DNA from 3 places in the Halomonas sp. NCCP-2165 genome. Region 2 is predicted to be linked to each of the others. Evidence: predicted binding sites of a transcription regulator. Region 2 holds the regulator's gene; each other region holds the start of a gene.

Region 1 (4,158 bases), on a different contig from region 2:
CCTCTTCCGCCGCCTGACCCGCCAGCTCGAGCAGAGCCGGGCCATCGGCGAGGAGCTCCAGGCCACCCAGGCGGGGCTGGCGGCCCAGCAGCAGGCCTGGCAGGCGCTGCGCGCCCTCTATCGCCGCGGCAGCAACGAGGAAGAGTTCCTGGCCGCGGTCCTGGCCCACGCCGAGCGCCTGCTGGGCGATACCTGTATCAGCATCTGGCGCCTGGAGCCGGAGACCCAGCGGCTGATCTGCCGGGCCAGCCTGGAGCCCGCTCAGCGCGGCGACTCCCTGGACCTGGCCCCCCTCGGCGCCTTCCGCCAGGCCCTGCTGCAGGGGCCCTACCTGGCGGTCAGCCGGGCCGAGGAGGATCCCCGCCTGAAGGAGATGCACGGCTACTTTCGCCGGCATGGTATCGTCTCGCTGCTGGATATCGGCATCTTCGACGGCGGCGAGTTGCGCGGCATCCTGTGCTGCGAGTCGTCTCACCCCCGCCACTGGCGCAGCGAGGAGATCAGCAGCCTGACGGCGCTGTCGGGGCTGCTCTCCCAGTTCAGCGAGTCGCTGCATCGCCGCGTCGCCGAGCAACACCTCAAGCGCCGCCTGGAGTTCGATGACACCACCGGCCTGCCCACCCTGCGCAAGCTGATGGCCCACCTGACCCGGCAGGAGGGCGACTTTACCCTCGGCGTGCTGCGCATCACCGGCCTGCATCGCCTCAACGAGACCCTCGGCTTCGCCGCCGGCGATCGTGCCCTGCGCGAGCTGGTGCTCTTCCTGCGCCACTGGGGCGAGCGCCGCGACCTGGAGGCTCACCTGGCCCGCCTGCCCTCCAACCGCCTGGCCCTGGTGGCTCGGGGGCTGGATCGCGCCCAGGTGGAATCCCTGGGGGCGGAGCTGCTCTCGGCCCTCAATGCCCAGCGCTGGCTGGCGCCGGAGAGCCCCTATCACCTGCGCTTCTTCCTCGGCCTGGCCCGCTACCCCGAGGACGACCACCAGCTCGACCGCCTGCTGCTCAAGGCGGAGTTGGCGGTCAAGCAGGCCCGGGAGCACCCCCACCATCCGCTGGCGCTCTTCGACCCGCGCTTCGGGCGCTGGATGCAGCGTCAGGATCAGCTCACCCAGCAACTGCGCCAGGCCCTGCCCCGGGAGGAGCTACGCCTGTTGTTGCAGCCCCAGTTCGATGCCGGCGGCGACTTGCGGGGCGCCGAGGTGCTGCTGCGCTGGGAGCACCCCGACCAGGGCATGCTGGCGCCGGGGGACTTCGTGCCGGTGGCCGAGCGCAGCGGCCTGATTCGCCCCATCGGCAGCTGGCTGCTGGAACAGAGCCTGGCCCTGCTGGCCGGGCCGCTTCGCGACAGCCATCTGCACCTGTCGGTGAATGTCTCGGTGCAGCAGCTCCACGACGACACCCTGGTGGAGCAGCTCGAGACCCTGCTTCGTCGCTACCCGATCGGCGCGGGCCGCCTGGTACTGGAGGTGGTGGAGTCCCTGCTGGTGGCACCGGGCATGGAAGCGCGCCTGGCGCGGCTACGCGACCTGGGCATAGAGATCGCCCTGGACGACTTCGGCACCGGTTACTCCTCGCTGCGCTACCTGCAGGAGCTCAGCGTCGACGAGATCAAGCTCGACAAGGCCTTTATCGCCCCCCTGCACCGGGCCGATGATGCCCCCCTGGCCCGCTCGATCATCGCCCTGGTGCGCACCCTGGGCCTGCGCCTGGTGGTGGAGGGCGTGGAGAGCGCCCACCAGCTCGACTTCCTGCGCCACCAGGACGTCGACCTGCTGCAGGGTTACTACCTGGCACGCCCGGAGTCCCCCGAGGCCTTCCTGGCCCGCCTGGATGCCCAGGCCGCCACCCCGGAGGCGGATGCCTGAGAGGCCGGGCCCCGACAGACGAGCAAGAAAAAACCGGCCCGAAGGCCGGCATAAATGGGGGTTTCCCCCCTTCCCCTGACGACGATGGACACCCGGCGACCGCCGGGCACCGCGATACGCTGGCGGAAGCTCAGGACTTCTTGCCGCCCTTGTGCTTGTGGTCATGGATGATGAAACCGACCCAGCCCACCAGGAAGCTGATCATCAGTCCGACGGTCACCAACCCGAAGATAACGGCATCGTCCCAGTACATGATCGTCTCTCCCGCCGTGAATGTATGGCCTCACTCTAGCGGCAGATGGGAGGGGGAGAACTGACCTGGATCAAGTCTCGGTGCGGGGCCCGCCATCGGGCGGGGGGAGCCTTGATCCAGGTCAGGTTTTAGGGGCAGTGAAGGGGCGTCGGCGCGCGTCTCAGAGCACCTTGCGGTCTTCCACGCTGCTCGCCTCGGTGCCCGGCGGCAGCGGATGGCCCTTGGCCAGCTCGGCGCGGGTCGCCTCGCGGATCGACAGCACCTCCAAGCGGTAACGCAGGGTCTCGCCGGCCAGGGGGTGGTTGGTGTCGATGCGCACCCGACTCTCGCTCACCTCGAGCACGGTGACGATCTGCGGGCCCGCCTCCCCCGGCGTCTGGAAGCGCATGCCCGGGGACAGCTCCGCCACCGGGAAGGACGCGCGGGCCACCTCCTGCACCAGGGCCTCGTCGCGCAGGCCATAGGCCTCCGCCGGCATCAGCGTCACGCTGAGGGTGGCGCCCTCGGCCTGGCCAGCCAGGGCGCGCTCCAGGCCGGCGACGATATTGTCGTGGCCATGGAGGTACTCGAGGGGCTGCTGGCGGGCCCGGGAGTCGTCGAGCACCTGGCCGGCGGCATCCTCGAGGACATAGTGCAGGGTCACGACCCGCTGGGGGGCGATCTGGCTCATGAATTCTCTCCTGTGACGGGGGCGGCGAGGCTCAGCGCTGGGGCTGCAGCCGGGCCACCGGCATCTCCAGGCGCTGACGGCGGTGCAGCAGGTCGAGCAGCACGATGGCGCGCTCTTCGCCCTTGTGGCGCTCGAATACCGCGGTCAGGGCCTGGAAGGGGCCTTCGGTAATGGTCACCGGCTCGCCGGCGCGGAAGTAGTGATTGGCCTCGGCGGCCTGGTGGCTGGCGCCCTGGCGCAGGGCCTCGATCAGGCCGTCATCCACCGCCAGGGGCTCGCCGCCGAAACTCACCAGGCGCAGCACCCCACGGGTGGAACGAATCGGTCGCCAGTCGCTGGCGAGGCGATCGAGACGAATAAAGAGGTAGTGGGGAAACAGCGGTTCCTCGACCCAGAGGAGGCGACCGCGCCGCCGGCGCTGTACCTCCAGCACCGGATGAAAGACCTCGTAGGCCTGGTTCACCAGGTGCTCGGCGGCGCGGAAGGATTCCCCTCCCTTGCACTGGATCACGTACCAGCGGGCCGTCCCGGCCTTGGCGCGCGCATCGATGGCGTGGTGCATGACTCTCCTGACTTGCCCGAGTGGCGCCGCCGGCCAGAAACTCCGCGGGGCGGTTCCCAGCCAGCGGCGGCTCTGTAACAATCGACCCTGGCCATGCCGGACGGATCACCGCACGGCCTGTCGGCAAGTGGCCCAGTCTATCATCGTCGGCGGCGACTGTCCGTCATCGCCCTGCCAGGGAGAGCCTTCTCGATGCCCCAACCCACCGCCCATCGCAGCTGGCGCGGCGCCCTCGCCATCTATCTGCGCGCGCCGGTCATCACCATGCTGTTCCTGGGCTTCTCCGCCGGCCTGCCCTTCCTGCTGGTCTTCTCGACCCTCTCCGCCTGGCTGCGCAGCGACGGGGTCGAAGTGGCCGCCATCGGCTTCTTCGCCTGGATCGGCATGCTCTACTCGATCAAGTTCTTCTGGGCCCCGGTGGTGGATCGCCTGGCCCTGCCGCTGCTGACCCGCCACTTCGGCCAGCGCCGCGGCTGGATGCTGCTGGCCCAGGTGATGATCGCCAGCGGCCTGGCCGCCCTGGCCAGCCTCGAGCCCCAGGGCAACCTGCCGCTGGTGGCGGCCTGCGCCCTGCTGGTGGCCTTCGGCAGCGCCACCCAGGATATCGCCATCGATGCCTTTCGCATCGAATCGGCCCCGGAGGACATGCAGGCGGCCATGGCCTCCACCTATATCATCGGCTACCGGGGCGGCCTGCTGGCCGCCGGCGCCGGGGCCCTCTATGTGGCCTCGCTACTCTCCTGGCAGGCGGCCTACCTGAGCATGGCGGCCCTGGTGGGTATCGGGGTCGTCACGGTACTGGTGCGCCC
Region 2 (4,158 bases):
ATGCTGGAGATCCTGCGCAACCTGCAGCGCAACGCCCCGGTAAACTTCTCCCTGGTGGCCGTCAACCTGGATCAGAAGCAACCCGGCTTCCCCGAGCATGTGCTGCCGGCGTACCTGGACCAGTTGGGCGTCGACTACCATATCCTCGAGAAGGACACCTACTCGGTGGTCAAGGAGAAGACCCCCGAGGGTAAGACCACCTGTGCGCTCTGCTCGCGGCTGCGGCGCGGTTCCCTCTACGGTTTCGCCGAGGAGATCGGCGCCACCAAGATCGCCCTGGGTCACCACCGCGAGGATATCCTCGAGACCCTCTTCCTCAATATGTTCTTCGGCGGCAGCCTCAAGGCGATGCCCCCCAAGCTGCTCTCCGACGACGGCAAGAATATCGTCATCCGCCCCCTGGCCTACTGCCGGGAGGCGGATATCGCCGAGTTCTCGCGGCTGATGGAGTTTCCCATCATTCCCTGCAACCTCTGCGGCTCCCAGCCCAACCTGCAGCGCCAGGTGGTCAAGGAGATGCTCGCCGAATGGGAGGCCAAGCACCCGGGACGCCTGGAGAACATGTTCAAGGCGGTCACCAATGTGGCGCCCTCCCAGCTGGCCGACCGGGAACTCTTCGACTTCGCCGGCCTGGAGGCGAAGCAGGCCAGGATGCAGGCCGACCGCATCGACCTCTTTCAGGAGCTGTAGCCCCCACGGGCCGCATCCGGCGTTCGAGGCTGGAAGAAACATCGCCCCCATGGCCTTGCCATGGGGGCGATGTCGTTTGGGGGCTATCCCGCTCGCGCATCCGTGAGTTAGAGGCAGCCTTCCCCTTCGGCGAGCTGGGCCAGGGTGTCGAGGTCGAGGATATTGACCTCTCGCCCGGAAACCGCCACCAGGCCCTGGCTCTGGAAGCGCCCCAGGATGCGGCTCACCGTCTCCACCGCCAGGCCCAGGTGGTTGCCGATATCGGCCCGGGACATGGAGAGACGGAAGCTGTAGGCGGAATAGCCACGGCGGCGGAAGCGCTCGGAGAGGCCGGTGAGGAAGCTGGCCAGGCGCTCGTCGGCGGTCTTGCGGGAGAGCAGGCGGATCATGCGGCGATCGTCGCGCATCTCCTTGCTCATGCTGCGGTAGAGCTGAAGACGCAATTCCGGCAGGTCCTCGGCCAGGCTGTTGAGGCGGTCGAAGGGGATCTCGCACACCGTGGTGGTCTCCAGGGCCACCATGCTGCCCGGATAGCTGGATTCGTCGATACCGTCCAGGCCCACCAGCTCGCTGGGCAGGTAGAAGTTGGTCAGTTGCTCTTCGCCGCCGACGCTGGTGACCTGCTTGAGGCTGCCGGAGCGGACCGCGAAGACGCTGGTAAAGGCATCCCCCTGACGGAACAGCGTCTCGCCCTTCTTGAGGGGCGCGCGGCGGCGAATAATCGCATCGAACTGATCCAGGTCCTCCAGCTGCAGCGCCAGGGGAAGGCACAGCGACGCCAGGCTGCAGGTCTGACAGTGCGGCTGCTGCAGACGGGCGCGGCGGCGTTCCAGGGCGGTATGCGGCATGGGTCTCTCCGTGGCGAGGCTACGCCTCTCATTATGGAGAACCTTGGACGGTGGGCAAAGCGGGTTCATCGGTTATCTGGTCACTTCCTGTATCGCACTTTGGCATGATGTCGGCGCCTCCAATCGGAGCACCCTGGGCGGCGGGCAAGACGAGCCTGACGTTCGGCGGTTATCTGGTCACTTCCTGTATCGCACTTTGGCATGATGCCGGCGCCTTACAGCACCCGGGAATAGCGGCCCCCTCCCTGACCGGGGAGATGCGCATCGAAGGCCATGGCCAGGTGGCGGATCAGCAATCGCCCCGCCGCCGTTACCTCCAGGCGCGGGCCGCGGCGGATGATCAGGCCGTCGGCCAGGGCGGGGGCCAGGCGCGCCAGGGCATCGCTCAGGTAGGCCTCGGCGTCCACTCCGAAGGCCTCGCCCAGGGCTCCCAAGTCCAGGGCCATGTCGCACATCACGCGCTCGATGGCGTGACGCCGCAGGCGATCATCGAAGCTCAGTCGCAGTCCCTTGACGGTGGCCAGGTGACCCGCGTCCAGGGCCGCCTCGTAGTCGCCCAGGGCGGTAGGGTTCTGGGCATAGACGTCGTCGACGCGGCTGATGGCGGAGACGCCGAGCCCCACCAGGTCGCTGTCGGCGTGGCTGGAGTAGCCCTGGAAATTGCGCTGCAGGCTGCCCCGGCGCTGGGCCACGGCCAGGCTGTCATCGGGGCGGGCGAAATGATCCATGCCGATATGCACATAGCCGGCGTCCTGGAGGCGCTCGATGGTGTCCTGCAGGATGCCGAGCTTCTCCTCGGCGCCGGGCAGGTCGGCGGCGGCGATGCGCCGCTGGGGGGCGAAGCGTTCCGGCAGATGGGCATAGTTGAAGATGGAGAGCCGTGCCGGGGCCAGCTCGATCACCTGCTCCAGGGTCGCGGCGAAGCTCGCCCGGGTCTGCAACGGCAGGCCATAGATCAGGTCCAGGTTCAGGGAGTGAAAGCCCAGGCGCGCCGCCTCGTCGATCAGGCTCTCGGTCAGCGCCCGGGGCTGGACCCGGTTGATCGCCTTCTGCACCCGGGGATCCAGGTCCTGGACCCCCAGGCTCAGGCGGTTGAAGCCCAGCGCCTGGAGGTGGCGCAGGGTCAGCAGGTCCGCCTCCCGGGGATCGATCTCGATGGCGTAGTCCCGGTCGCGGTCGCCGGAGAGGCCGAAGCGGGCATCCAGGCGATCGATCAGCTCGCTCATCTGATCCAGGGTCAGGAAGGTGGGGGTACCGCCGCCCCAGTGCAGCTGACTGACCGGTCGCGAGGTATCCAGGTGACGGCTGGTCAGCGCCATCTCCCGATCGAGGCGTGCCAGGTAGGGCCGTGCCAGGTCGGTGTTCTTGGTGGCGATCTTGTTGCAGGCGCAGTAGAAGCAGATGCGCCGGCAGAAGGGAATATGCACATAGAGCGACAGCGGGCGTCGCGAGGCATTGCCGCGCTCCAGGGCGGCGGTGAACTCCTCGGGACCGAACTCCGCGAAGGAGAGCGCCGTGGGGTAGGAGGTATAGCGGGGCCCGCTGACGTCATAGCGACGGATCAGCTCGGCGTTCCAGGCCGTGGAGGGCGGTAGTGGATAGGGCAAGGACATGATGGGGCTCTCCGGCCGAAGCGATAGCCCTATGCTAGCGGCTGGGGCCCGGGCCGCCCTTGAGCTGAGTCAAGGGCGCAACGATCAGTGTCAGTGGTTACTCGGTTCGCTGTGCTCGCTCGGCGGAGGGGGGATGGACGCTATGGGCGTCGGCCTGAGGCAGCAGGCCCCACAGCTGCCAGAGGGCGAAGGCGATAATCGACAGCGCCGTCAGGGTGCGGGGTAGTGCAAGAGGGTGACGATCAGTGCGAGTGCTCGCTCGACGCCGGCCCATGGGCGGTATGGGCGTCGGCCTGAGGCAACAGGCTCCACAGCTGCCAGAGGGCGAAGGCGATAATCGACAGCGCCGCCAGGGTTCGGGTGGCCGGATGACGAATCAGGTGGCCCAGGCTGCGCGCCGCCAGCCCCGTGGCCAGCAGGGCCGGCAGGGTGCCGAGGCCGAAGGCCAGCATCAGCAGGGCGCCCTGGAGGGGCTCCCCCGTGGCCAGGCTCCAGGCCAGCATGGAGTAGACCAGGCCGCAGGGCAGCCAGCCCCAGATCGCCCCCAGGGCGGTGGCCTGGGGCAGGCTGACCACCGGCATCAGGCGGCGGCCGAGCGGCTCCAGGTGGCGCCACAGGCGGCGGCCCAGGGCCTCGATGCGCAGCAGCCCCTTCCACCAGTCGGCGATATACAGCGCCATCAGGATCAGCATCAGCGCCGCCAGCCCCTGGAGGGCCAGGCGCAGGCCGGCGTGGGCGGTGCCCACCAGGGTGCCGAGGCCGGCCACCAGGGCCCCGGCCAGCATATAGCTGGCGACGCGCCCCAGGTTATAGCCCAGCAGCAGGCCGCCGAGGCGGGCGGGGGAGCGCATGCTGGGGGGCACGGCGAAGGTCAGGGCGCTCATGATGCCGCCGCACATGCCGATGCAGTGGGCGCCGCCGAGCAGGCCGAAGACGAAGGCCGCCGCCAGCGGTGGCAGGCCCAGGCCGGTGGGATCCATTAGCGGGGCGGCTCCGGGTCGTCGTCG
Region 3 (4,158 bases), on a different contig from region 2:
TGCAAGCCCGCCGACGCCGACGAGATCCTCGCCGCCTTCGACAAGCAGGGCGGTGACCCAGACGCCGAGCTGGCCGATAACCCGCCTTCCATCAACCGGGTCACCTGGGAGCATATCCAGAAGGTGCTCCAGGAGCATGATGGCAATATCTCCGCCACCGCCCGGGCCCTGGGGATGCACCGCCGCACCCTGCAGCGAAAATTACAGAAGCGGCCCGTACGGCGATAAGGCGCCGCACCCTCGACAGGGCAAGCTGCAGAAGCGGCCCGTATGGCGACAAGCCGCCGCGCTATTCCGCCGGGGTCATGACCCGTGCCAGTAGATGCTGGGCCAGGCGACTGGCCTCGGCGGCGGAGTCCAGGTCGCTCAGGTCGTCGAGGAGCTCACAGCACCACAGCCCTTCCCCCTCGCCCAGGTCGAGCGGTTCGAAGGGGTAGCCGCCGCCGGGCAGGTCGACCCGGCGAGGCGGCGCCTCCGCATCGAAGCCCCCCGGCGTCGGCGACACCAGCACCAGGGAGAGCGAGACCGGCGTCAGCAGGGCCCCGCACCACTCCCCGGCGAAGCGCTGGAAGCAGAGCAGGTCGACCCGCAAGCGGTCGTTGTAGTGGGGCGAGCGGTGAATCTCGGCGGCAAAGCGCTGCGAATAGCGCTGCGCCAGCTGCTGTAAACGGACGTAGTCGTCGGCGCTCAGGGCCTGCATGGCATCTCTCCGGCGTATCGAGGGACCAGTATAACGGCGCCTCCGTGGAGGTCACACCTGACGCCGTGAGTACACCTCTCGTGCTTGGGCCTGGGCACAGCGCCCCCTCCATCATTCCAAGGGCGATGCTAGGCTTGGCAAGCAAGCCCGGTTACTCAAGGAGTCAGCATGGACCTCTCCCAACGCCTCGCCCGCGCCCAGGCCCTGGCCGAAGCCGCCGGCGAGATGATCGTCGCCGCCCGCCGCGATCACGGCTTCTCCACCCGCATGAAGGCGGGCCAGGAACTGGTCACCGATGTGGACCTCGCCGTGGACGAAGCGATTCGCGATGGCCTGGATCGGGACTTCCCCACGGAGGCACGGCTCACCGAGGAGCTCGCCCCGGATCGCGAGGCCATGCAGCAGTCGGGGCCGCTGTGGGTGGTGGACCCCATCGACGGCACCGTCAACTTCGCCCACGGCCTGGCCCATGTGGCGGTCTCCATCGCCTGGATGGAACACGGCAAGGCGCAATTGGGGGTGGTGCATGCCCCCTTCCTGGGCCAGACCTTTACCGCCATGCGCGGCCAGGGAGCCTTCCTCAACGGGCAACGGATCCGCGCCAGCCGCGCGGATACGCTCTCTAGTAGCCTGATCGCCACCGGCTTTCCCTATCGCCGCGACAGCCGCGCGCCCCTGTTGCGACGCCTGGCGGCGGTGCTCGACCAGTGCCGCGACGTGCGGCGCAATGGCTCGGCGGCCCTGGACCTGTGTGACGTGGCCTGCGGCCGCCTGGACGCCTACTACGAGAGCGTCTCGCCCTGGGACTTCGCCGCCGGCCTGCTGATCGCCCGGGAGGCCGGCGCCAGCGCCGGCCACCTCTACCCCTGCCCCAGCGGCCTGCACGAGGAGCTCTATGGGGAAAACCTGCTGGTGACCGCCCCGGCCATCCATGACGCCCTGGGCGAGCTGCTGCGCCTGGCCGACGAGGATCGCTATGAGCCGGGCCAGGGCGAGTGATCCCCCCGGAAGCCTGGCCGCCGATAAGCCGACCCAATGGCCGATGTAGCCAGGCCCTATTGGCCAAGCGGGGGGCGATCGGTGACAATGGCGCCAGTTTTTCGTTACCCCCGGTTTTTCTAGAGGAGAGATTCATGTTCGTTGCCATCTTCGGTCGTCCCGGTTGCCCCTTCTGCGTGCGTGCCAAGGAGCTCGCCGAGCGCCTCAGCGAGGCCAAGGCCATCGAGGGCTACCGCTACATCGATATCCACGAAGAGGGCATCACCAAGGCCGACATGGAGAAGACCATCGGCAAGCCGGTGGAAACCGTACCGCAGATCTTCGTCGGCCAGACCCATATCGGCGGCTTCACCGAATTCGACCAGTACGTGCGCGACCAGGCCCTGCTGCCGGAAACCTCCGCCCAGTAAGCGCCAGCGTCCCTCGCCAACGGCCCCTCGGGGCCGTTTTTTATTGTCCACTCCGATGACCTGGATCAAGTCGCTCCCCTTATCCCCTCGCCCGCCATGGCCTAGAGTGAGACTCTCGATTGCCGCCCCAGGGAGTCAGCACCATGGAAGCCCAGCCCCGTCCCGGTGAGCGTCACCGCCGCCTGATCGTCAATGCCCATGGCCTGCCCGCCCTGCGCACCGCCGTGGTTCATCCCTGCGACGAGGCCTCCCTCGGCGGCGCCCTGGCCGCCTGGCGCGAGGGACTGATCCAGCCGGTGCTGGTGGGCCCCCGGCGACGCCTCGTCGCCGCCGCCGAGGCCATCGACTGGGACCTGGAGGGCATCGAGCTGATCGACACCCCCCACAGCCACGCCTCCGCCGAGCGCGCCGTGAGCCTGGCCGCCGAGGGCACGGTGGAGGCACTGATGAAGGGCGCCCTGCATACCGACGAGTTGATGTCGGCGACCCTTGCCCGCCGGGCCGGACTGCGCACCGAACGCCAGATGAGTCATGTCTACGCGCTGGACGTGCCCAGCTATGGCCTGCCGCTGCTGATCACCGACGGCGCCCTGCATATCGCCCCGGATCTGACCGCCAAGCGCGATATCGTCCAGAACGCCATCGACCTGGCCCGGGCCATGGGCATCGATCGCCCCCGGGTGGCCCTGCTCTCCGCGGTGGAGACGGTGCGTCCCACCATCCCCTCGACCCTGGAGGCCGCCGCCCTGTGCAAGATGGCCGAGCGCGGCCAGATCGAGGGCGGCCTGCTCGATGGCCCCCTGGCCATCGACAATGCCGTGTCGCTGGCCGCCGCCCACGGCAAGCACCTGCATTCCGAGGTGGCGGGGCAGGCCCATGTGCTGGTGGCGCCCGACCTGGAGGCCGCCAATATGATCGCCAAGCTGCTGATTCACCTGGCCGGCGCTCAGGCGGCGGGGCTGGTGATCGGGGCCCGGGTGCCGATCATGCTGACCAGTCGCTCCGACGACTGCCAGTCACGCCTGGCCTCGGCGGCCCTGGCCCTGCTGCTGGCCCGCTATTATCAGGGCCGGGACGCGGCGGACGATGAGTGAGCGATCTATGGCCTACCCGGGAGACTGGCGATGACGGCACCACGGCACCTGATCCTCAACGGCGGCTCCTCGACCCTCAAGTTCGCGCTCTATGAGGGCGAGGTGCGCCGCCTGCGCGGGCTGATCGAGCGCATCGGCGCGACGCCGCGGCTGCGCCTCTCCCGGGCCCCCGCCGGTCTCTCGCCCCCCGCGGCCCTCGCGGCGCCGGACACCCCCGCCGCGGCCGCGGCACTGCTCGACTGGCTGGCGGCGAGTGACGAACTCACGGGCCTCGACGCCATCGTCCACCGGATCGTCCATGGGGGGCGCGACTTCGCCGATCCGGTGATCCTGGACGAGGCGACCCTGGCCCGCCTCGACGCCCTCTCGCCCCTGGCGCCGCTGCATCAGCCCCAGGCCCTGGCGGTGGTGCGCGCCTGCCGCGAGCGCCTGCCCGGGACCCTCCAGATCGGCTGCTTCGATACCGCCTTCCATCACGACCAGCCGCGGCTCCATCAGCTCTTCGCCCTGCCCCGGGCGCTCAGCGAGGAGGGCATCCTGCGCTACGGCTTCCACGGCCTCTCCTATGCCTATATCGCTCGCCGCCTGGCCGAGCTCGATGGCGATGAGGCCGGCGGCCGCGCCATCGTCGCCCACCTGGGCCAGGGCGCCAGCCTGTGTGCCATGCACCGGGGCCGGAGCCAGGCCACCACCATGGGCTTTACCGCCCTGGACGGGCTGATGATGGGCCGGCGCTGCGGCGCCCTGGACCCGGGGGTCGTGCTCTACCTCCAGCAGCAGCGCGGCTGGGATATCCGGCGAATCGAACGATTGCTCTACCACGACAGCGGCCTGCTGGGGGTCTCCGGCCACTCCGACGATATGCGCGACCTGCTGAGCCGCCAGGAGGCGGCCTGCCAAGAAGCCGTGGATCTCTTCGTGCATCGCCTGGTGCGCGAGACCGGCGCCCTGGTGG

The links. The regulator FNR, encoded in region 2, switches genes on or off when oxygen is low (the NO sensors DNR and NnrR bind a similar motif). The targets are predictions, from matches to a motif close to TTGATNTANATCAA.
Region 1: a site for FNR is predicted at 2,178-2,191, ahead of ccoM (cytochrome c oxidase subunit CcoM). Genes of this name have one in related genera too.
Region 3: a site for FNR is predicted at 2,165-2,178, ahead of NFU04_RS12120 (bifunctional enoyl-CoA hydratase/phosphate acetyltransferase). Genes of this name have one in related genera too.

The regions. Positions count from the first base shown of each region.
Region 1 covers NZ_BRCY01000046.1:255-4,412, forward strand. The annotation lists partial or broken gene NFU04_RS15770 (putative bifunctional diguanylate cyclase/phosphodiesterase) at 1-1,864, shown strand, start outside; gene ccoM (cytochrome c oxidase subunit CcoM) at 1,995-2,117, opposite strand; gene NFU04_RS15775 (FKBP-type peptidyl-prolyl cis-trans isomerase) at 2,278-2,787, opposite strand; gene rfaH (transcription/translation regulatory transformer protein RfaH) at 2,819-3,349, opposite strand; gene NFU04_RS15785 (AmpG family muropeptide MFS transporter) at 3,542-4,158, shown strand, end outside.
Region 2 covers NZ_BRCY01000021.1:60,022-64,179, forward strand. The annotation lists gene ttcA (tRNA 2-thiocytidine(32) synthetase TtcA) at 1-690, shown strand, start outside; gene fnr (fumarate/nitrate reduction transcriptional regulator Fnr) at 798-1,538, opposite strand; gene hemN (oxygen-independent coproporphyrinogen III oxidase) at 1,754-3,151, opposite strand; gene NFU04_RS11840 (sulfite exporter TauE/SafE family protein) at 3,394-4,131, opposite strand; gene ccoS (cbb3-type cytochrome oxidase assembly protein CcoS) at 4,131-4,158, opposite strand, start outside.
Region 3 covers NZ_BRCY01000022.1:46,079-50,236, forward strand. The annotation lists gene NFU04_RS12100 (response regulator transcription factor) at 1-228, shown strand, start outside; gene hybE ([NiFe]-hydrogenase assembly chaperone HybE) at 290-700, opposite strand; gene NFU04_RS12110 (inositol monophosphatase family protein) at 869-1,699, shown strand; gene NFU04_RS12115 (GrxA family glutaredoxin) at 1,834-2,109, shown strand; gene NFU04_RS12120 (bifunctional enoyl-CoA hydratase/phosphate acetyltransferase) at 2,253-3,203, shown strand; gene NFU04_RS12125 (acetate/propionate family kinase) at 3,234-4,158, shown strand, end outside.